Regions from separate parts of the Eubacterium sp. 3_1_31 genome, predicted to be linked through region 2. Evidence: a T-box and tRNA genes for the amino acid it is inferred to sense, from the RefSeq annotation. Region 2 holds a T-box; the other holds one or more tRNA genes.
The links. A T-box is a leader RNA that pairs with one kind of tRNA and senses whether it is charged. The one in region 2 lies ahead of metG (methionine--tRNA ligase), so its partner is inferred to be a tRNA-Met.

Region 1 (10,837 bases), on a different contig from region 2:
ACCAAATAAGCCCTACCAAAATTTTTACAATTAACAGCTTTGTCGTAGATACCGGTAGTGTATGGGTTAAATATGCCGGTTTGGCAAACATGGATGTATGATAATTTTTAATGATGACATACATCGACATGATTAGGATAACACATAGCAGCAATCCATAAATCAATGTTAATGTTACCACAAACATTGAATCTATACTTGGATTGATCATCACCGCCAATAATAATGTGATTGCATATAAAATAAGAAAACCTCGATATGAACATTTCAATTCATGTTTACATAATTTCCAAAACACTTTTATTCCCTCCTTGTTTCTTACTAGATGTATTATTGTATTAATCATCTAATACAATAATACATTGATCTGCCAGTTGTGTCAACCATTATTTCACTTGATATGTGTTATGGAAAATAAAGATCACTAACGTTATGGATAACGTATGAATTGTTTCTCCTTTTTATATAGCGTCGCAATTCCCAAAGATTATCTTAATTTCATAACTATTGTTTCATATCTCTGTAGGTTATCTTGTAAAAAAACCTCATGACATTAACATCATAAGGTTATTAGATTACCAATCAATGAGAAATTATATAAGATGTTTCTTATTTTTCTGATGAATAAGTAATAAACATATACCACAGCCAAGAAACCAAACCAATACATATAGCCATAATCGTAAAATCGTTATACTGCCAAATTGGAAAAACAATTGTGATGTATACCCCAAATTATCAAATATCCGCATTAACAGATAGGATGGAAACCAGACATTGAGATTGGTACTTTGCAACGTAAAGATATTATAGATGGGTAATATCGTCAGCATTAAAACACTGACCCCTGCAATATACGTATTTTTTACATAACGTGATATTGTTAAACATGTTAATGTCAATGCTGTATAGCCAACCAACAATGCAAAACACACGATTATTAAAAGTTCCCCATTCGTAAAAATATAAGGTACGATGCTATTGGCAGATACATCACCGATGCCATAATAAAACATCTGTAAGTCAAAACCACCATACCGTAGATAATTAACCAAACTGGAGATAATTGGTATCAGCATAGGAATCAATACGCCAATAGTCAAAGCGACAATGAGTTTAGCGATAGATACTTTTTTCCATCCAGCCTTGCTTGTACAAAGATATATCATTGTTTGTTCACTTGATTCTTTGCTGTAAATATTGCCTAACAAAATACTGATGAGCAATAGAACAAGAAAATTCACTCGCATGATTTCATCAAAATATTTATTAGCTAGGATGGTGGGATGATAGGTCTTTGACGCATTCAGAAAGCGGGTATTTAACGTATCGTAGTACATCGCATTAAAACCATTACACTCTTTCAAAAAACACTGTGTGGAACCTTGCTCAGCTTTTTCTTTGGTATAAAGATAATCTTGACGGTTCGTTAATATCACCGTATCTGGAAACATTGCCTTAAGATCGGATACCTCTCTTTCATCAGTATAAAGATAATGTATCGTAAAATCTTCCAGTCTTACAATCGACTGTTGCTGGGTATCATCTTGACTCATAACGTTCCAATCATTCAACATTTCTTGCGTCAAAGTGTGCTCTTCATATGCCTTTACAAGTTCTTTCCAGTGTGTACCATACGTTACCTTCATATAATTTTCATCCAAAGAACGACTAGAATTATAATGCTCTTGATCAATCTCATTGTAATGGATGGCGCCCATCTGTTTCTGTAACTCTTCAAAGCTTTTGTTCGCAAAGTTTTGTTGTTCTTTCACCACATCGAGATGTTCATCGGATACGAAATAATAGTCTTTTATATCCGTTGTTACATTCGTTTTAATCTGGTAAGCACAGGCCGCTAACAACACCACGAACAGCAATAAATTGGAACGGCTTTTCGCTAACTTTTTCCATTCATAACAAATTAGTTTCCACATATTCAGCCTCCTCATGAAAATAAGATAAATATACATCATCTAATGTTGGTTCTACAACAATTGAGCGCTTATCTTTCATATCGTCACTTAACAAACGAAACAGGATACCTTCACTTACTCTTTTACAATTCACTACTGTGTAATTTTTTTCAATAATTTCTCGCTCATTTTCTGCTGTTAATAATTCATAAACGTGTCCTTTTAATTCTTGCAATGTATCTGTTACTGTCTTTTGGAAGAGAATATGCCCTTCTTTCATTAGCAAAATATCATCTGCTATATTTTCTATGTCACTGACGATATGAGTTGAAAGAATCACAATAGTATCTTTTGCTAAACGCGATAATAGCTGCCGCAAGGCAATACGCTCTTTAGGATCTAAGCCACTGCTTGGCTCATCCAATATCAATAGCTTAGGATGGTTTAACAGGCTCTGTGCAATACCGACACGCTGTAGCATACCACCAGATAATTGACGCAATTTCTTTTTGGACTGTTCTTTTAGATGTAATAACTCCAATAGCTCATCAATTTTCCGTTTTGCATAATCAGCTTCCAGACACTTTAATACGGCAATATATTGGAGAAATTCAATTACTGTGAAATTCATATAAAATCCTGCATTTTGCGGTAAATAGCCCAAATGAAGAATGTATTCTTCATAATTTTCCATAATATTTTTAGCATTAAAGGTAACTATACCTTCACTTGGTTTTAAAATACCACACAACATCCGCATAAGTGTTGTCTTCCCGCTTCCATTTGCTCCTAATAAAGCATGAATACCTTCTTGCAAAACAAGATTCACATCGGCAACCGCTGCCTTTTCTTTTGTATAAAATTTGCTGAGATGATGTGTCTTAAGCTCCATAATGAATCCTCCTTTGTAATTTTAAGCCATATCGATATGCGGCAATCAGAAATAATACGGTAGAGAACAATGACACAATAAGTGTTTGGATCCAACCTAACTGCAGTGCACTACTGTTAATCAAGATTGGATGAAAGAAATTGCTAAAGAACAAAAATAATATTATATAGCTGATGAAAGCTGTATAAAGTCGTTTGATTCTGTTTAAGAAAAACAACATACAACCATGTGCCAGGAATAAAGGTATTAAGGCTAATTGCATGATTTCTAACATGGAGATGTCCATACGTAGATAGCCAACTATTGAAAAGCTTAGAAAACTAATGAGGTGTATAATAAGAAACGTACACATATGCAAGATAAAGCGTTTACCTTCATGAATTGGAAGTGCCTGCATTAATTCTTCCATATCATTATTTTTAAATTCATATAATTGATAGAGAAAATAGGACCCTAGTAACAGATAATACAGCAACACGATTCCGATTTTCATTTGTTCTGAAAAAAGTAAAAAATATAGTAAACAGAGTAAAAAGAAGCCATATACTACACTTATACGTTTAATTTCTAATTTCGCAAATTGACGATAGGCTGTTTTTTTACTGACGAACCAATTTTCTTTGTGTTTCATTAGTGTTTGGCATTGCGCTATCGTTTTTTCCATTGCCTTTTCATCATATTGCCGCAATTCTTTCCAATGTATTCTCATAGCCATTCCTCCTTTTTCATATACGTTTTAAGTTTTTTTAAGCCCAAACGAACACGCGTTTTTACCGTAGATTCACTAATGTTTAGTAATGTTGCAATCTCTTTACTTTTTAATTGTTCAAAGTATTTTAACAATAATACATCTTTTTGTTCATCCGGCAATTTGTTAAGATAAAAAATCAATCGTTGTCGATCGTATGTATCTTCTGTTTTTTCATCAGCAATTTCCAAATCATCCGGCAATGCTATTTCTTTGTATTTCGCATACCAACTATTGCACTGATTGATGGCAATTCTTAGTAAATATTGTTTGGTTTTTCCTTGAAAGGTGTAGGAGTCAATATGTTGTGTGAAACGGATAAAGACTTCTTGTGTAATATCTGCTGCAATATCACGATGTTTGACACGTGCATAGACATAGGAATATATCTGTGGATAATATTGACGGATCAACGTATCGAGTGCATTCACATCGCCATGTCGTATGTGTTCTATGATTGTATGTTCTTTCATAGCAGCCTCCTCATATAGTTAACTGATAAATCAGAAAAAAAGTTTTCTTTTAATCGTTTTTTTTATGCGTGTCGTAGTAACGCCTATTTTGAAATACAATAAGGTGTGTACGATTATGGATGTGCGTTTGACTACCCTGTTAGGAACGAAGTGCACTTGACGAGATCAATTGAGCATAAAATTGCGTTCATCCTGTCATCCATACGGGTAAGCAAGGTCGCGGGAACGTTATGAAAATAGCCCCCGCCACGTCATACCCAAGTAACATGTTCATGATTGGAAAACCGGTAGGTTTATTTCTCCGCCATTGTACAGGCAGAGCAGCCCTCACGTGCATGTTGCATCCTTCCCCCGCCACTTTTTCGAATAGACGTTAATGAGGAATGTAAGCAACGGACATATCCGAATGTTCAATTCCACACAAAAAAAACCGCCTCATCTAGAGACGGCCAGTTATTCAAATGGTGGTCCCGGTCGGAATTGAACCAACGACACACGGATTTTCAGTCCGTTGCTCTACCGACTGAGCTACGGGACCATTTGGTTGCGGGGGAAGGATTTGAACCAACGACCTCCGGGTTATGAGCCCGACGAGCTACCAGGCTGCTCTACCCCGCGATGTTTAATGAGCGATTCGGTTTTCACATATTTGAATAACGTAATGGCGGAGGAACTGGGATTCGAACCCAGGCGCCAGTTTCCCGACCTACCGGTTTTCAAGACCGGACCCTTCAACCACTTGGGTATTCCTCCAAAATATAGTTTTATTTTGGTGGACCCTGTAGGACTCGAACCTACGACCGACCGGTTATGAGCCGGCTGCTCTAACCAACTGAGCTAAGGGTCCATTTAGCCAAATTGGTGGCGGGGGCGAGACTCGAACTCGCGACCTTCCGGGTATGAACCGGATGCTCTAGCCAACTAAGCTACCCAGCCAAATAATGGTCGGGATGACAGGATTTGAACCTGCGACCCCTTGATCCCAAATCAAGTGCACTACCAAGCTGTGCTACATCCCGATATAAATGGCGCGCCCAGTAGGAATCGAACCCGCAACCTTTTGATCCGTAGTCAAACGCTCTATCCAGTTGAGCTATGGGCGCATTTATGAAACCATTTTTTCTTTTGCACTTCATCAGTGCCCTAATATAATAACAAATAATTCCTACTTATGCAAGTGTTTTTTTCAATTTTTTAAAAACTTTTTTGAATCTTTTTACGGCTCTTTTAAAACCCTTTATTTAAAGCATTTTAACATCATCAGGAACAGCTACAAAGGCCGTTCCTGACTACTTTTTTTATCTTTCGTTGCTTTAATAACCTTCTGTCGAGAAAACTCTTCGCGCTCTTTTTCCTCTAACGCATCACTAATGAATTTAATATTTCCTTCAAAATCCGGTATCACGATATTCTTCAACGCATTTGCTCGCTTTTGCGCCTTGCGAATAGCATTTGCCAAGCGATAAACACTATTCTCAACCTCCGCCAAAACAACGGTCAGCTCCTTCACACGATAAAAGCAGCGATACGCATAATCCAATTTAGAATTCGCATGTTCTAAACCATAACTCAAAGTATAATCCGGCTTATCATAAGAAATCTTAGGAATTTCAACACCCATGACACTGCGATAACTCACATGTATACCATTATCGATAGGAACTGCTTCAACCAGATCACTGATAACACCCAACGTCATATTCGCTTGCTGTAAAGCCGCATATGCACGTTGATAAGTCTCAGTTATTTCATCACGTAACATTTTGACATCATCCAGTAAACCCATCATTTCACGCGTTAAAATATTCCGTTTACGATCCATAAGCTCATATCCCATATGAGCCAGCGCATTCGACTTTTTCGTCGCAATCAGATTTCCCTTCGTAGGAAATACCTGTTTATTTGCCATGACTACTCACCCTCATTCGCCAGTTCACGGATAATTGGTTCCTCTTTGATGTTGAAACGTTTCACAGCACGTTTGTGATCATAAAACTTCTCCAACACCTCGTTATCTACACGATCTAGTTCCGCTTTAGGTAAGACAGAAATCAGATCCCAACCTAAATCCAAGGTTGTTTCAATACTTCGATTATCCTCAAAACCTTGATTCAAGAAATACTGTTCAAATAGATTTCCAAATACCATATACTGTTTATCTGCATCACTTAACTCATCCTCACCGATAACGGATGCCAGACTACGCGCATCCTGTACCTTGGCATATGCTGCAAACAACTGATTTGATACATCAGAATGATCTTTACGCGTATAACCCTCACCTATGCCATCCTTCATCAAACGGCTTAAAGACGGTAAGACACCTACTGGTGGATATACTCCCATTTGATTCAGATTACGATCTAACACGATTTGCCCTTCTGTAATATAACCAGTCAAATCGGGAATTGGATGCGTAATATCATCATTGGGCATCGTCAGAATAGGAATCTGTGTCACAGAACCTTTTGCATCCTTAATGATTCCTGCTCTTTCATATAAGGAAGCCAAGTCAGAATACAGATAACCCGGATAACCTTTCCGTCCTGGGATTTCACCCTTACTGCTAGAGAACTCACGCAGTGCCTCACAATACGATGTGATATCCGTTAAGATAACCAATACCTGCATGTCATGCTCATACGCCAAATACTCTGCGGCAGTTAACGCGCAACGTGGTGTTAACGTACGTTCTATGATTGGGTCGTTTGCTAGATTGACAAACATGACAACCTTTTCCATGACACCAGCCTCTTCAAACGAACGCTTAAAGTAATCTGCCACATCATTTTTTACCCCCATGGCCGCAAACACGATACAGAAATTTTTACCATCTCCATCTGATATCTTTGCTTGTTTTACAAGTTGTACTGCCAATTCGTTATGTGGCATACCGGAGCCGGAGAAGATTGGCAGTTTTTGCCCACGAATCAAGGTCATCAAGGCATCAATACTGCTGATACCGGTATTTATATAATTTCGCGGATATACTCGAGATACTGGATTCAATGGCTGTCCATTGATATCCATACTCTTTTCCGCATAAATTTCACCCAAGCCATCAATTGGCTGTCCACTACCATTGAACGTTCGGCCAAGTATTTCTTTTGATAAGGCTAGTTCCATTGGCCGCCCTGTGAATTTCGTTCGTGTATTTTTTAGTGATAAACCATTTGTACCTTCAAATACCTGAATTGCTGCCTTGTCGCCCTCAAGCTGAACGACCTTACCTAAACGCGTTGTTCCATCACTGCACTTGATTTCTACCATTTCCTCATAGCTGGCATCTAACACATGATCCAGAAAAATCAGAGGTCCATTGACTTCATGCAATCCTACATATTGTAGACTCATTGTACATTTACCTCCTTCACGCTATGGTGCTGATGGCAGAATCAATCATCGTCGGATACTCATCCAACAATGCTATATTGTCATTCGGCACATCATATTTCATCTTTGTAACTTTATCAAATAAACCAAGCTGCATTACCAGACGCAGTGGTTTACCGGTCGTAATTACCTCTTTACAACGACGATATAAATACAAGATTGTATCCATCATCTTTAACTGTTTTTCTAAAGGCACATACGTATCATCTTGATGAAAGGCATTCTGTTGTAGATAGCCAACTCGAATAACCTTACAGATTTCAATTACCAGTTTTTGATCTTCTGGTAAAACATCGCTACCAATCAGCTTAACGATTTCCATTAATTTTGTTTCCTCTGCTAATAACGACATGATTTCCTGACGGTCACGTAAGAAACGCGGATCAACATTTTTATTGTACCAGCGTGACAAATCTGTTACATATTCAGAATAGCTTTCATTCCAGTTAATAGCAAAATAGTGACGCGCATATGCTAAAGATTTATCCAAAGCCCAGAAACAACGAACAAATCGCTTGGTATTCTGGGTTACCGGTTCACTAAAGTCATTACCCTGAGGAGATACTGCCCCAATGATAGACACACTACCGGTCGCATCATTCAAAGTTTCCATATAGCCCGCACGTTCATAGAACTGCGAAATACGAGATGGCAGATAAGCTGGGAAACCTTCTTCAGCCGGCATTTCTTCCAAACGTCCACTGATTTCACGCAATGCCTCTGCCCATCGTGAAGTAGAGTCGGCCATAATAGCAACATGATATCCCATATCACGATAATATTCTGCCAAAGTCAAACCCGTATAAATGCTAGCTTCACGTGCAGCGACTGGCATATTAGACGTATTGGCAATCAAGACGGTACGATCGGTCAGCGGACGATTAGATTTTGGATCAATCAGTTCCGAGAATTCCTCTAAAACCTGCGTCATCTCATTACCACGTTCTCCACAGCCGACATACACAATGATATCCGCATCACACCATTTTGCCAATTGATGCTGTGTCATCGTTTTTCCGGTACCGAAACCGCCTGGAATTGCGGCTGTTCCTCCTTTGGCGATTGGAAATAGGGTATCAAAAATACGTTGACCGGTAATCAACGGTACGCTGATTGGCAAACGTCGTTTCACTGGACGTGCCGTTTTGATAGGCCATTTCTGACATAAGGTCAGCTCATGTACCTCTCCTTGTGCATCTGCCACTTTGGCAATACATGTCAAAATGTTATATTGACCATTCGAAACTGTTTCAATAACCTCACCTTCCAGTGTTGGCGGAATCATACAGCGATGTTCGATCAATGGCGTTTCTGGCACCGTCGCAAAAATCTGTCCGCCTATGACATGATCACCGACCTTTACCTTCATGGTAACATCCCACAAAACTTCTTCATCTAAGCTAGCCACATCACTTCCGGTTGCGATAAAGGCACCCGATTGTTTGGCAATTTCCTTTAATGGACGTTCAATTCCATCAAAGATATTTCTTAAAATTCCCGGTCCCAGTGTTACTGAAATCGGACTTCCGGTAGGTTCTACCGGCTCTCCTGGTTTCAATCCAGTCGTTGATTCATATACCTGAATGACCGTAGCCTCACGGCTGATGGATATTACTTCTCCCATCAGACGCTGATGACCGACGAACACCTTCTCCATCATAGAGAAATCGGTTGAATCTTTCACCTTTACAACTGGCCCGTTGATGGAATAGATTACATTTTCACTCACATTATCACCTCGATCATGCGAAATTTACATTCACATGTTATTTTATAAATAATCCTGAATTTGTATAGAACCAGCTGCGTTGTTCCTCAATTGCCGTATCAAATGTTTCATCAATGACAATGCCGCTATCTTCACAAGCAAGCAAGAATCCACCAATGCTGATACTGGCATCCACTTCACCGACACACCCATGACCATATCGTTCACATAACATTTTCAGATAACGTTCATCTTTTTTCGCCATATGCAAAACCGCATGCTCCTGTGCATGTTCTGCCAGTTTATCAAGCTTATCCAACAGCATTGTTTTATATGCTTCACTTTCACAATAAGCAAGCATACGTTGTTTTACCTCATCAAAAACAGCCTCATTCAGCTCTTTACGCTTTGCCATCAGCTTACGGTTAGTATCTTCATGCAAACGGCTTAAAGCAATGGCATGCTCACTTTGCTTTTCACGCAATTCTGTTTCTCTCAGCATACCGGCCTCAGTTTGGGCACTTTGTTCCAAAGAGGCGATTGTCTTTTTGCGAATTTGTTCGATTTCACGTTCAATACCGCTGATCTGGATGTCGCTGACTCGTTGTATCTCTTCTTTAAAATATTCTTCCAGTTTCATTTTTTCATCAAGCATCACTCAACACCTCATAGTTTCACACCGATTGCCTCGGATACATAGCCATCAATTGTTTCGCCAATTTTGGCGGAGCCATGACGATCCGGTATCTCAACAATCAGCGGTTTCTTTTGTTTTAGTTTCAACTCAGAGATTACTTCGGGACATGTCTGAATCAGTTTGGTTGTCATTAAAACAATGGCCACATCTTCCATATGCATGGCTGTTTCCAAAGCCTGTAGCACCTCATGGCGCTCATGTACAACAACACCCTCAATACCAGCCAGACGCAATCCCATCTGTGTATCAATATTATCACTGAGCAAGTAAAATTTCATAGGAAAGCTCCTTTCCTTACAGCTGTTTATTACTTTCTATACGACCTACATCAACAATACAAGTAGTCTCATCCTATATGGTACAAGATGAAATCATCTTCCTTTTATATATGAAAAGGCATTGTGAAGGCAGTATAAATAAGTTTAGAATATCATCATGATTTAGAATTTCTTCATGTATAGAATTTCACCATGATTTAGAACTTCATTATGATTTAGAACTTCATTATGATTTAGAACTTCATTATGATTTAGAACTTCATTATGATTTAGAACTTCATCAAGATTTATAATTTATCAAGATTTATAATTTATCAAGATTTAGAATTTCATCATGATTTATAATTTCATCAAGATTTATAATTTCATGAAGATCATAATAATAGAAATCAACAAACCATAGATAGCAACACCTTCACCCATGGCAACAAAGATCATTGATTTACCAAAGTTCTTTTCATTTTCTGAGAAAGCACCAATGGCAGCTGGTGCTGCAGCAGCTACGGCGATACCAGCCCCTAATGCTGAAAGTCCGGTAGATAAAGCAGCTGCCATAAAGCCCAGACCCTGACCGATGGAGCCAGCCATCTTCAATGCAATATCATCCTGTGTCGCAGCATATGCCTTAGAAGCAGCAAAGAATACTGTTCCAAGCAGAATGGCAAAGAAGAAACATACATGCGTAATCATGCGGCGTTTGGCCACTGATGCGCTCTTTTTTCCACGAAATAC
Region 2 (10,837 bases):
ATCAGGACAATGCCTTCGGGCAAAGAAAAGGGAACGACCGAGTATCGTTCCCTTTTTGACGTTTAAAGGAGTTCAGGACAATGAGAGAATGGCTAATGGAAACCTGCTCGTGTGATAAGGACCACGGCAGGGCTATCTTACGCTTCAATAAATCAATTATCTGCTAGTACGCAGGTATTCGATCCATATCAGCAGAAAGATAAATAAATATACCAAATCCACTGTCATTTCCTCCCATAACTACGCCACACTCAATATGTGCCATTAGTTAGACCTCCTTCCTTTTTATATACGACACGAGCGAGTAAAAAACATAAAGAAAATGAAAAGAGTTTATTTTTCTAAAACCACCTTTTAAATCCACCTTTATTATCTTGACAAATTATTGAAAATCAGTAAAATATAGTCATCAGGACAATGCCTTCGGGCAAAGGAAAGGGAACGATTCTCGGTCGTTCCCTTTTTGACGTTTAAAGGAGTTCAGGACAATGAGAGAATGGCTAATGGAAACCTGTATGTGTGATAAGGACCACAACAGGGCTATTTTACACTTCAATAAATCAATTATCTGCTAGTACGCAGATATTCAATCCATATCAGCAGAAAGATAAATAAATATACCAAATCCACTGTCATTTCCTCCCATAACTACGCCACACTCAATATGTGCCATTAGTTAGACCTCCTTCAATTTATATACGACATAAACGAGTGAAAAACGTAAAGAATATGAAAAGAGCTTATTTTTTCTGAACCCTCCTTTATTGTCTTGACAAATTATTGAAAATCAGTAAAATATAGTCATCAGGACAATGCCCTCGGGCAAAGGAAAGGGAACGACCTCGAATCGTTCCCTTTTTGACGTAAAAAGGAGTTCAGGACAATGAGAGAATGGCTAATGGAAACCTGAATGTGTGATAAGGACCGCAACAGGGCTATCTTACGCTTCGATAAATCAATTATCTGCTAGTGCGCAGATATTCGATCCATATCAGCAGAAAGATAAATAAATATACCAAATCCACTGTCATTTCCTCCCATAACTACGCCACACTCAATATGTGCCATTAGTTAGACCTCCTTCCTTTTTATATACGACATAAACGAGTGAAAAACGTAAAGAATATGAAAAGAGCTTATTTTTTCTGAACCCTCCTTTATTGTCTTGACAAATTATTGAAAATCAGTAAAATATAGTCATCAGGACAATGCCCTCGGGCAAAGGAAAGGGAACGATTCGTGGTCGTTCCCTTTTTGACGTTTAAAGGAGTTCAGGACAATGAGAGAATGGCTAATGGAAACCTGCTCGTGTGATAAGGACCACGGCGGGGCTATCTTACACTTCAATAAATCAATTATCTGCTAGTGCGCAGATATTCGATCCATATCAGTAGAAAGATAAATAAATATACCAAATCCACTGTCATTTCCTCCCATAACTACGCCACACTCAATATGTGCCATTAGTTAGACCTCCTTCCTTTTTATATACGACACGAGCGAATAAAAAACGTAAAGATGAAGAAAAGAAATCATTTTTTTAAATACGACTACTTTATCTTGACAAACTATAGGAAATCAGTAAAATATAGTCATCAGGACAATGCCTTCGGGCAAAGGAAAGGGAACGATGGTGGTCGTTCCCTTTTTGACGCTTAAAGGAGTTCAGGACAATGAGAGAATGGCTAATGGAAACCTGCTCGTGTGATAAGGACCACGGCGGGGCTATCTTACGCTTCAATAAATCAATTATCTGCTAGTACGCAGATATTCAATCCATATTAGCAGAAAGATAAATAAATATACCAAATCCACTGTCATTTCCTCCCATAACTACGCCACACTCAATATGTGCCATTAGTTAGACCTCCTTCCTTTTTATATACGACACAAACAAGTGAAAAACGTAAATTTCTTATCATGAATTATCTAAAACAAAAAAAGTCAAATGACAAAGACATTTAAAAAGATGAACGTTATCAAATTAATAAATCAAACGCTCATCTTTTCTTATTTCTTCATTTCTACATGTATTTGAGGTCGTCCTTCTACCTCATGACAATGACGACATCTAGCCTCATATTGTTCACTGGCTCCCACAACGATAATAGGATCATCATAACTTGCAGGCTTACCATTTACCAAACGCTGTGTCCGTGTAGCAGGTGCTCCACACTTTGTACAAACAGCAGTCAGTTTCGTAACAAATTCCGCGTGCGTGAATAATTCCGGCATAACACTAAATGGAACACCGCGAAAATCCATATCTAATCCAGCCGCCATGACACGCTTGCCGCGATCAGCAAAATAGTCACAAATCTGCACAATTTCTTCATCGAAAAACTGTACTTCATCAATAGCAATTACATCATAACTGTCATCTATGTAATCAAAAATTTCTCTTGCCTTACTGATGTTAAAGCTTTTTACACTGCTTCCGGCATGTGATACAACGCATTCCTCACTATAACGATTATCAATCTTCGGTTTAAAAACAGCTATTTTTTTCTTAGCATATTCCAACACCTTGATTCTACGAATCAATTCTTCTGTTTTTCCTGCAAACATACAGCCACTGATGACTTCCAGCCACCCTTCACGATATTGTTGATACATATCTTTTCACCTCATTACAACAGTATCTATTATAACGAATTTATGTGGGAAATGGTAGAAATAAACATAAGAAATTATCATATTTCCCAAATACTTTTTCAATATGTAACATCTGCTTATTGATTGGAAACAATTGCCTCAATACCATTCAATTATGAAAGGCTAGGCTTCCCTATGAAAGAAAAAAAGAGGTTACCCTCTTTTTTATGTGTGTTCTTATTTAAGTCCGTATTTCTTGTTAAACTTCTCGATACGTCCCTGGGCAGCAGCAAATCTCTGACGACCAGTGAAGAATGGATGACAGTTTGAGCAAGTATCAACACGTAATTCTTTCGCTGTTGAACCTGTTTCAAATTCAGCTCCACAAGAAGTACATTTCACCATGATACGGTGGTATTCTGGGTGAATTCCTTTTTTCATAATTTTACTCTCCTTCCGCCTTAGACCTCAGGTGGGTCCAAAGTAAGTGCTATACCATTATAGCAACACTTTTTTCAAATCGCAAGTGTTTCTCGCGAAAAAGATGGTAAAATACATTAAATTTTTATAGCCATTCCCCTCTTCATAATCATCATAAGAAAGGCTTATGGCAGAATTCATTAATAATTTATCACATCATTTGAAACAGTATACGTATAGTCTACGGATGCGTTGATCTTACCTTGCTTAGCCTCTTCATGATATTCATCAAATTTAGGTAGGATGATTCCCTTTGTTACAGCATCTCCTATACTATAAGTTCGACTCATATATCGTCCGTTACGATACGTATATAGGAAGGTAATTTGTGTTGAGCCACCCTCATGCTTATCTGTGCAGACATCTAGCACATCATTGTGCAGCTCATAGATGCTTTTATTTAACGTTTCATTCTTTGTCTTACCTACTAAGGAAAGTCCATTTATAGTCGTTTTATTATGGTTAATTTCTTGGCTCATTACAACTTCTATATTTACCGAACTTACTTTTTCCAACTGTGGTAATTCTTGTACTACGCCAAAGCCATGTGTATATTGGAATGCCTGACCAAATGCTGCACTGCCAATAAGCAGACCGACAAAGACAGTAATCGTTTTTATATTTAAGACGATTTTCCTTTTTGAAAAGAAAACAAGGAATAAATACATAAAGAATATAATCGTTAACCCGACAAGCAGAGAAACACCTCTCGCTGTTTGGACAGCTAGAATCATACAGAAGGTTACGATAAGAATAATGAATGAATAGCCCAACCAGAATGTTGTACGCTGCTCACTATCTTCAGCTTTTCGATTGATAAAATAGTGATAGGCGAAATAAAGAGCAATCGCACAGAGGATGATCCAATAAAAGATGGATAACCAATCTGGTGAATAATCAAAAAGGTAAGCTACATTTCGCAATGCCGCATAAGGAAGACTTAGAAACGTTAAAATAGTATCTGTATTAAAGATATATTCTATATAGTTCCCATAGCCTAGTGTGATGACATTTACCTGTTCCTTTAAGAAGATGTTCATCGAAATGTATAAGATAAAAGGTAAAATCACATAAGTTCCACTAATAAATAAAGCATCCATCATCGTGTTACATCGAATACACAAAAAGCAAATGATAGCTTGTATACATAACATGAAGATAGCAAAGAAACCCATGACCTTGATGTTCATTAAGATTGTTGAGGATAACACATTCATGAATTGGCTGGCAATGATCGAAGTTGATAAAAAGTATACTGCAATCGGGATCAGGATAGCCAGATAGCCAAAGAGAAAGGTTGTAGAGAATAATTCCTTTTTACGAATCGGCAAGCCGAAATATAAATCACAGCTGCGTTTCCGATAAAGGAAGCGAAAGAAATAAATTGGCACAAACATCGAAATACTAATACCACAGAACCCACTCATTGCAGTGACAAATGTTTGTACTTCGCTGTAAGCAGTAAAATCATTTATCGTGAAAATGGTAGTAAAGAAACAGATACAAATAAATAAGATTGCCCAGATCAGAATAAGCAGGCGTCGATTACTTTTATATAAATATTTGAAATATTGTTGATTAAAGAGCTTATTCATACAGACCATACCCCTTTCTCTCCATTTCATAAATAAAGATTTCTTCTAAATTCACCGGCAGTATTTCCATCATCAATGGATTCATGGTTTTTAAATAATTCTGAATCTTATCAATATTGCCTTTTGCGACAAGATTCACGACTTTGGATTGAATATGAATGGATAACAGATCAAGCTGAGCAAAGTCTTCTTTCTCTTTTTCTTTTGGGAAAGCCAGTTGAATCTTATGGATATTATCCTTTGTTGTATCTAAATCACCACTGGTAGAAATGTTCCCATTTTCCAAAATACCAAAGCTATCACAAATATCCTCCATCTCTCGTAAATTGTGTGAGCTGATAATCACGGTCATTTCTTTTTCTTCAATCATTTCCATGATAGCTCGTTTAAAGGTAAGACGCATAATAGGATCTAACCCATCAAAGGCTTCATCTAAAAATAAATATTTAGGTGCAATCGCAAGCGCAATGGCAATAAAAGCTTGTCGCTTCATACCTTTGGAGAAATCTGCCATCGGTTTTTTCTCATCTAATTTAAAGATTGAAAGAAACTGATGATAAATACGTTCATTGAATTGCGGATACCATACTTTATAAAATTCTTTCATATCTGCTATGCTGGCATGGAAGAAATAATGTGGATCATCACTGATCATTAGGATATTTTGTTTTACTTCAGGGTTTTCATATACATTGTTTCCATCATACAAAACCCCACCGACATCCGGTTTCACGATTCCTGACAATATGCGCAGCAATGTAGATTTTCCGGCACCATTGGGCCCGATCAAACCAAATACACTACCATCCGGAATGTTCAGATTTACATCTGTTAACACGATATGAGAACCAAAATTTTTAGATAACGCTTTTATTTCAATCATGATATTCCTCCTCATAAACTTCATTGATTGTCTGATAAAGACCATCTTTCCCAATATGATATTTCTTCATTTCTTTTACCTTATCTTTAAATTCCTTCATTTTTTCTAAGCGAATCTGTGCGTCTGTATCATTATCTGAGATAAAGCAGCCTTTCCCTTTCACGGTATAAATATAGCCTTGTGTTTCCAATTCCTGATATGCCTTGGCAACCGTATTGGGATTTACACCTAATTGTGATGCAAGCGAACGTACAGAGGGTAACTTGTCATTAGGTGACAAGACCTGAATGGAGATAAATTCCAATATCTGTTTTTTTAATTGTTCAAATATTGGCGTTTTACTTTGTACATCTATGAGAAACATCATCTCACCTCCAACTGTATTACTGTATCTAGTACACTAATACAGTATACCATATTTTCATATCTGTCAAGGATCGATATGTATTTCTTTTATATTTCTCTTCAATCGCCTTTAAGCTATTATCATTTGTAAGCCTATTTCTTACTAACAACAGATGATGAAAAGTGATAACGGAACTTAGCTAATTCACAAATTATCAATTTTTTTGACGGCGAAACTAAGATATTGAAATTATCGTAAGAAATAATTGTTCCTTCTACATCACAATAAGATTTTCCATAACAATTAAAAATAATAAAAAAAGAAGCACAAAGACGATCAATCTTCATGCTCCTTCATAAGTTTTTTCACCATGAGATATCTGGCAATTCCCATAGCCAATAAAATACTACCAATCAAAAGAAATGCGATGTTACTAGAGGACAGCCCTTTTAAGAGAAAGCCACCACCGGCTATCATCAAAACAACTGCAGCGCTATACAATGCGGTTTTTTGTTTCACATCCATATAGCCTTATTCATCTCCATGCTTCATAAAAGCAATTGCAAAGATAATCAGACGAATCACTGCGATAATCAATAAAACAGCCGCTATAACGGAAAAAACGATTTGATCCGTGTGTACTCCATGATAAATAAAATAGATGGAGATAAAAATCAATAAGATATCCGTTCCCATTGACAACATCACATACTTGCTATCCAATTAGCTCACCTTCGTTCCATTTGGCAAATCTTTTAAAATTGTCACAATATCTAAATCCTTATCATTGCTTGCGCAAAGAATCATACCCTGACTCTCTACTCCACGCAATTTCACCGGTTTCAGATTGCTGACGACAACGACTTTTTTACCAATGACATCTTTTGGTTCAAATGTTTTTGCGATACCACTGACGATCTGACGTGTTTCTGTTCCCAAATCGATTTGTTCAACAAGCAAACGATCCGCTTTCGGATGTTTTTCGGCCGCAATAATCGTACCTACCTTTAATTCAATCTTTGTGAAATCATCAATAGTGATTTCAGAAGGTTCAATTGCTTCTTTCTTTTCTGCTTTTTTGCTTGCTTTAGCAGCTTCCTTTGCTTCTTTTGCTTTATCCTTTTCTAAGGTTTCCATAAATTCTTTGACATCGATACGGGCAAACAGAATTTCTGGTTTCGCATCTACTGTATGTCCACATTCCAAATTACCGAATTCTTCCAGACTTTCAGCTGAACGCTCTGATGTACTTAATTCATCCAGAATTTTTTCAGCAGTTTCCGGCATAAAGCTGCTTAGTAAGACAGCGGCAATACGAATGCTTTCCAATAGGTTGTACAATACAGTTGCCAAGCGATCTTTCTTACTTTCATCTTTACCTAATACCCAAGGTGTTGTTTCATCAATATATTTATTGCAACGCTTTAATAAAGTAAAGATTTCTTCAATGGCATCACCGACATGCAATGTTTCCATTTTCTTAGCTACTCGTTTTGGTGTATCCAACGCTAAGTCCATTAGTTCCTTATCAATATCCTCGCGTTCTAATGGATTAGAAATCACACCATTAAAATATTTATTCTGCATAGAAATCGTACGGTTTACCAGATTTCCCAAGACATTTGCTAAATCAGAATTTATTCGTTCTACCATCAAATCCCAGGTAATAGTTCCATCCTGTGCAAATGGCATCTCATGCAATACGAAATAACGTACCGCATCCACACCAAAATAGTGGACCAATTCATCCGCATAAATGGCATTGCCTTTTGATTTTGACATCTTGCCATCGCCAACCAACAGCCAAGGATGACCGAACACCTGTTTTGGCAGTGGTTCCCCTAAGGCCATCAGCATGATTGGCCAATATATCGTATGGAAACGAAGAATATCCTTACCTATGATATGCACATCTGCCGGCCAATATTTCTTATAGTTTTCGCCATGATTACCATCAGCATCATAGCCCAGAGAAGTGATATAGTTACTCAATGCATCAATCCAAACATACACAACATGATCTGGATCAAAGTCTACCGGTATACCCCATTTAAAAGATGTACGGGAAACACATAGATCCTGTAATCCCGGTTTTAAGAAGTTATTGATCATTTCATTCTTACGAGATTCTGGCTGAATGAATTCCGGATGTTCCTCAATATGCTTGATTAGCTTAGGTGCATATTTTTGCAAATTGAAGAAGTAAGCTTCTTCTGTTGCCTTTTGTACAGGTCTGCCACAATCCGGACATTTTCCATCAATCAATTGACTCTCGGTCCAGAAAGATTCACATGGAGTACAATACATGCCTTCATATTTTCCTTTATAGATATCGCCTTGTTCATACAGTTTTTTGAAGATTTTCTGTACTTGACGTTCATGTCCTTCATCCGTTGTACGTACAAAATAATCATAAGAAGTATTCATCATATCAAAATTCTTACGTACGATATCGGCAACTTTATCTACGAATTCCTTTGGTGTTACACCGGCTTCTTTTGCCTTTTCTTCAATCTTTTGTCCATGTTCATCCGTTCCGGTTTGGAAGAACACATCATAGCCTTGCTGACGTTTATATCTGGCAATGGCATCGGTTAATACAATTTCATATGTATTCCCAATGTGTGGTCTGCCGGATGTATACGTAATTGCAGTTGTGATATAATATTTACCTTTTTTACATTCTTTACACATAACATACGCCTCCTTATAAAAAAAAAACTTCCGCCAAAGGACGAAAGTTCGTGGTACCACCTTTATTTATGTACTTGCTGTACACCTTAACATCGTTAACGCCGATGCTACGTTTTTTCCTGACTATTCAGAAAAACGGTTCCAGGGCCATCTTCTTTTTATTTCACCTGTGAATTTTCACCAGCCATTCACTCTCTGTAAGGCTTTCATAAAAATACTCTTCCTGTCTTTACCTTTCTATCAGTTATCATTATATAGAATATTCTGCCCATTGGCAAGGTTTTCAAAACGAAATCACGAAAAAAGATGAAGATATAAAAGCCTTACCTGTGTGCTTATGTAGATGGCACTGCTCCTTACAAGAATATTGAAAGCTTCCTTTTTTGATAATGAGATGTAAAGTCCTCGATTTTCCTTTCTATCGCCTCATCTAAACAAATCTTATGAAAAAGAAGAGATTACTCTCTTCTTACTCTTTCGCGTAAAGCAACATATCGATGAGTGGCTCTGCTTCTTTTGGACAATGACACTCTCCAATTGTTCTGCCCGTACCTTCTTTATAAAAATCACTTCCACAAGTAATCAGCAATTTTCGATCTTTCGCCAATTGCATTAACGTTGCCATTTCTTTGCGTTTATAATCTGGACGGAATACTTCCAAACCTTCTATCCCCATCTGTAATGCAAGTATCAGGAGATTTTCATCTTTTTCAAATAAAGGATATGGATTTGCCAGGATGGCAATACCATTACTTAAGGAAATTACATCTAAGACGTCCTGTAAAGATGGATGTTTTGCGTTTACATGACATGGTTTCCCTTGCGCAAAATAATCAGTTGCTAACTGGTGATAAGGATTTTTCATTTTCCCTAATAAATAGGGTTTTATTATCTCACAGTCTTGAAAACGCGGATGATTTAAAACATGACGTGCAATCATTTCACCGGATATCTGTTGAAAACGGTTATTTTCCAACAAATCATCTACATGGATTTGCTTTCCAAGATATTGTTCAAATAGACGCACACGCTGTATACTAGCACGTTTTTCCGCCAATAAAGCATCATTTTCAATCGTTCTATACAATTCATTTTGATAATCTACAAAATAACCAAGCACATGTACTGTATGCCCATGCAGATCGGCTAAAATTTCCACACCATTCACATAACGTATTCCATACAATTCACTCATTCGTAAAGCGATGGCATTTGATTTTGTTGTATTTAGATCTGTGATCGAAATGGTTTTAAGTCCTTGACGTTTTGCGCTCTGAAAAATTTCTTCGATATTATAGTCAGCACCAATACTGAAATTGGAATGAATATGCAAATCAACGCTATTTATAGAAACGGTTTTCTGAGCAGCTGCTTCACTAATCGATGGTTGTTTTACCGTTTCTTTTACTGACTCTGCTATAAAAGTAGAACCTACGATTTTAACCACACAGGTACGTGTCAGAAAATCAATTAAGGAGCGATGTTTTTTGTCCGCTAGTACCACGATGCCATTTAACAGCCAATATGCCATAACACCAAAAATACTAGTGAATAGCATCAACACTACAAATGGTATTGCAAAACCAATAAGATCTCGCATATACATCTGACGAATATTCGCTTTCTTTCCACTGATGCTGATAAGCTGAAAATCATATAAATACATTCCCAGACTCTGTCCACCTGTTTTACGACAAATGATAGTATTTAAAAAGAAAATGGACCCGATCATCATGACACCGACAATCACATTCACAACTTTCACACCAGAAAAGCTCATTAAGCTTCCTAAGACGGCAAGCATGACAATATTCCATAACATCATGGGAGATAAAGCTACACTCACATCTAACATAAAAGAAAGAAGTCTGTCACCGAAATCTTTCTTTTCAATATAACGATATTTCTGAACTGAGGTTCCTATTTTTTTCTTTACTTTCTGCATAGTTTCACCCAATTTCTTCACTTTTTTCATAACGCAGGATACCTGCTTTTACACATAGCCATTCCATGAGTGCAGCACTCACGAAAGAAACACCTAATATATAAATAAACTTAACATCAATCGTTTTCCCCTGTAAGAGCTGTAAACTGCTACTAACAGCAATTGCCACAGATACGAATGGTATGAGCATATATTTTTTAACACTCATCGTATTCAATTGATACTTCTGATGGCAAGATGGGCAGACGATATGCACATTCCCCTTTAGGATACTTAGTTTTATTGGGGCATGGCATTGT

Region 1: it encodes a tRNA-Met, which carries the amino acid that the T-box ahead of metG (methionine--tRNA ligase) is inferred to sense. The anticodon was not compared.

Annotation. Positions count from the first base shown of each region.
Region 1 is NZ_CAXUBY010000011.1:45,580-56,416, forward strand. Features, by position in the region: gene ACESSZ_RS06425 (hypothetical protein) at 1-298, opposite strand, end outside; gene ACESSZ_RS06430 (ABC transporter permease) at 594-1,937, opposite strand; gene ACESSZ_RS06435 (ATP-binding cassette domain-containing protein) at 1,915-2,808, opposite strand; gene ACESSZ_RS06440 (hypothetical protein) at 2,798-3,517, opposite strand; gene ACESSZ_RS06445 (RNA polymerase sigma factor) at 3,514-4,029, opposite strand; tRNA gene ACESSZ_RS06450 (tRNA-Phe) at 4,492-4,567, opposite strand; tRNA gene ACESSZ_RS06455 (tRNA-Met) at 4,571-4,647, opposite strand; tRNA gene ACESSZ_RS06460 (tRNA-Ser) at 4,692-4,782, opposite strand; tRNA gene ACESSZ_RS06465 (tRNA-Ile) at 4,800-4,876, opposite strand; tRNA gene ACESSZ_RS06470 (tRNA-Met) at 4,889-4,965, opposite strand; tRNA gene ACESSZ_RS06475 (tRNA-Pro) at 4,972-5,048, opposite strand; tRNA gene ACESSZ_RS06480 (tRNA-Arg) at 5,056-5,132, opposite strand; gene ACESSZ_RS06485 (V-type ATP synthase subunit D) at 5,300-5,938, opposite strand; gene ACESSZ_RS06490 (V-type ATP synthase subunit B) at 5,941-7,383, opposite strand; gene ACESSZ_RS06495 (V-type ATP synthase subunit A) at 7,400-9,151, opposite strand; gene ACESSZ_RS06500 (V-type ATP synthase subunit E) at 9,189-9,785, opposite strand; gene ACESSZ_RS06505 (V-type ATP synthase subunit F) at 9,797-10,105, opposite strand; gene ACESSZ_RS06510 (ATP synthase subunit C) at 10,463-10,837, opposite strand, start outside.
Region 2 is NZ_CAXUBY010000050.1:8,702-19,538, reverse strand. Features, by position in the region: gene ACESSZ_RS14370 (thymidine kinase) at 2,011-2,616, opposite strand; gene rpmE (50S ribosomal protein L31) at 2,833-3,036, opposite strand; gene ACESSZ_RS14360 (ABC transporter permease) at 3,216-4,670, opposite strand; gene ACESSZ_RS14355 (ABC transporter ATP-binding protein) at 4,663-5,553, opposite strand; gene ACESSZ_RS14350 (GntR family transcriptional regulator) at 5,546-5,917, opposite strand; gene ACESSZ_RS14345 (hypothetical protein) at 6,236-6,424, opposite strand; gene ACESSZ_RS14340 (hypothetical protein) at 6,431-6,622, opposite strand; gene metG (methionine--tRNA ligase) at 6,623-8,653, opposite strand; T-box leader at 8,627-8,832, opposite strand; gene ACESSZ_RS14330 (RDD family protein) at 9,063-10,568, opposite strand; gene ACESSZ_RS14325 (hypothetical protein) at 10,543-10,837, opposite strand, start outside.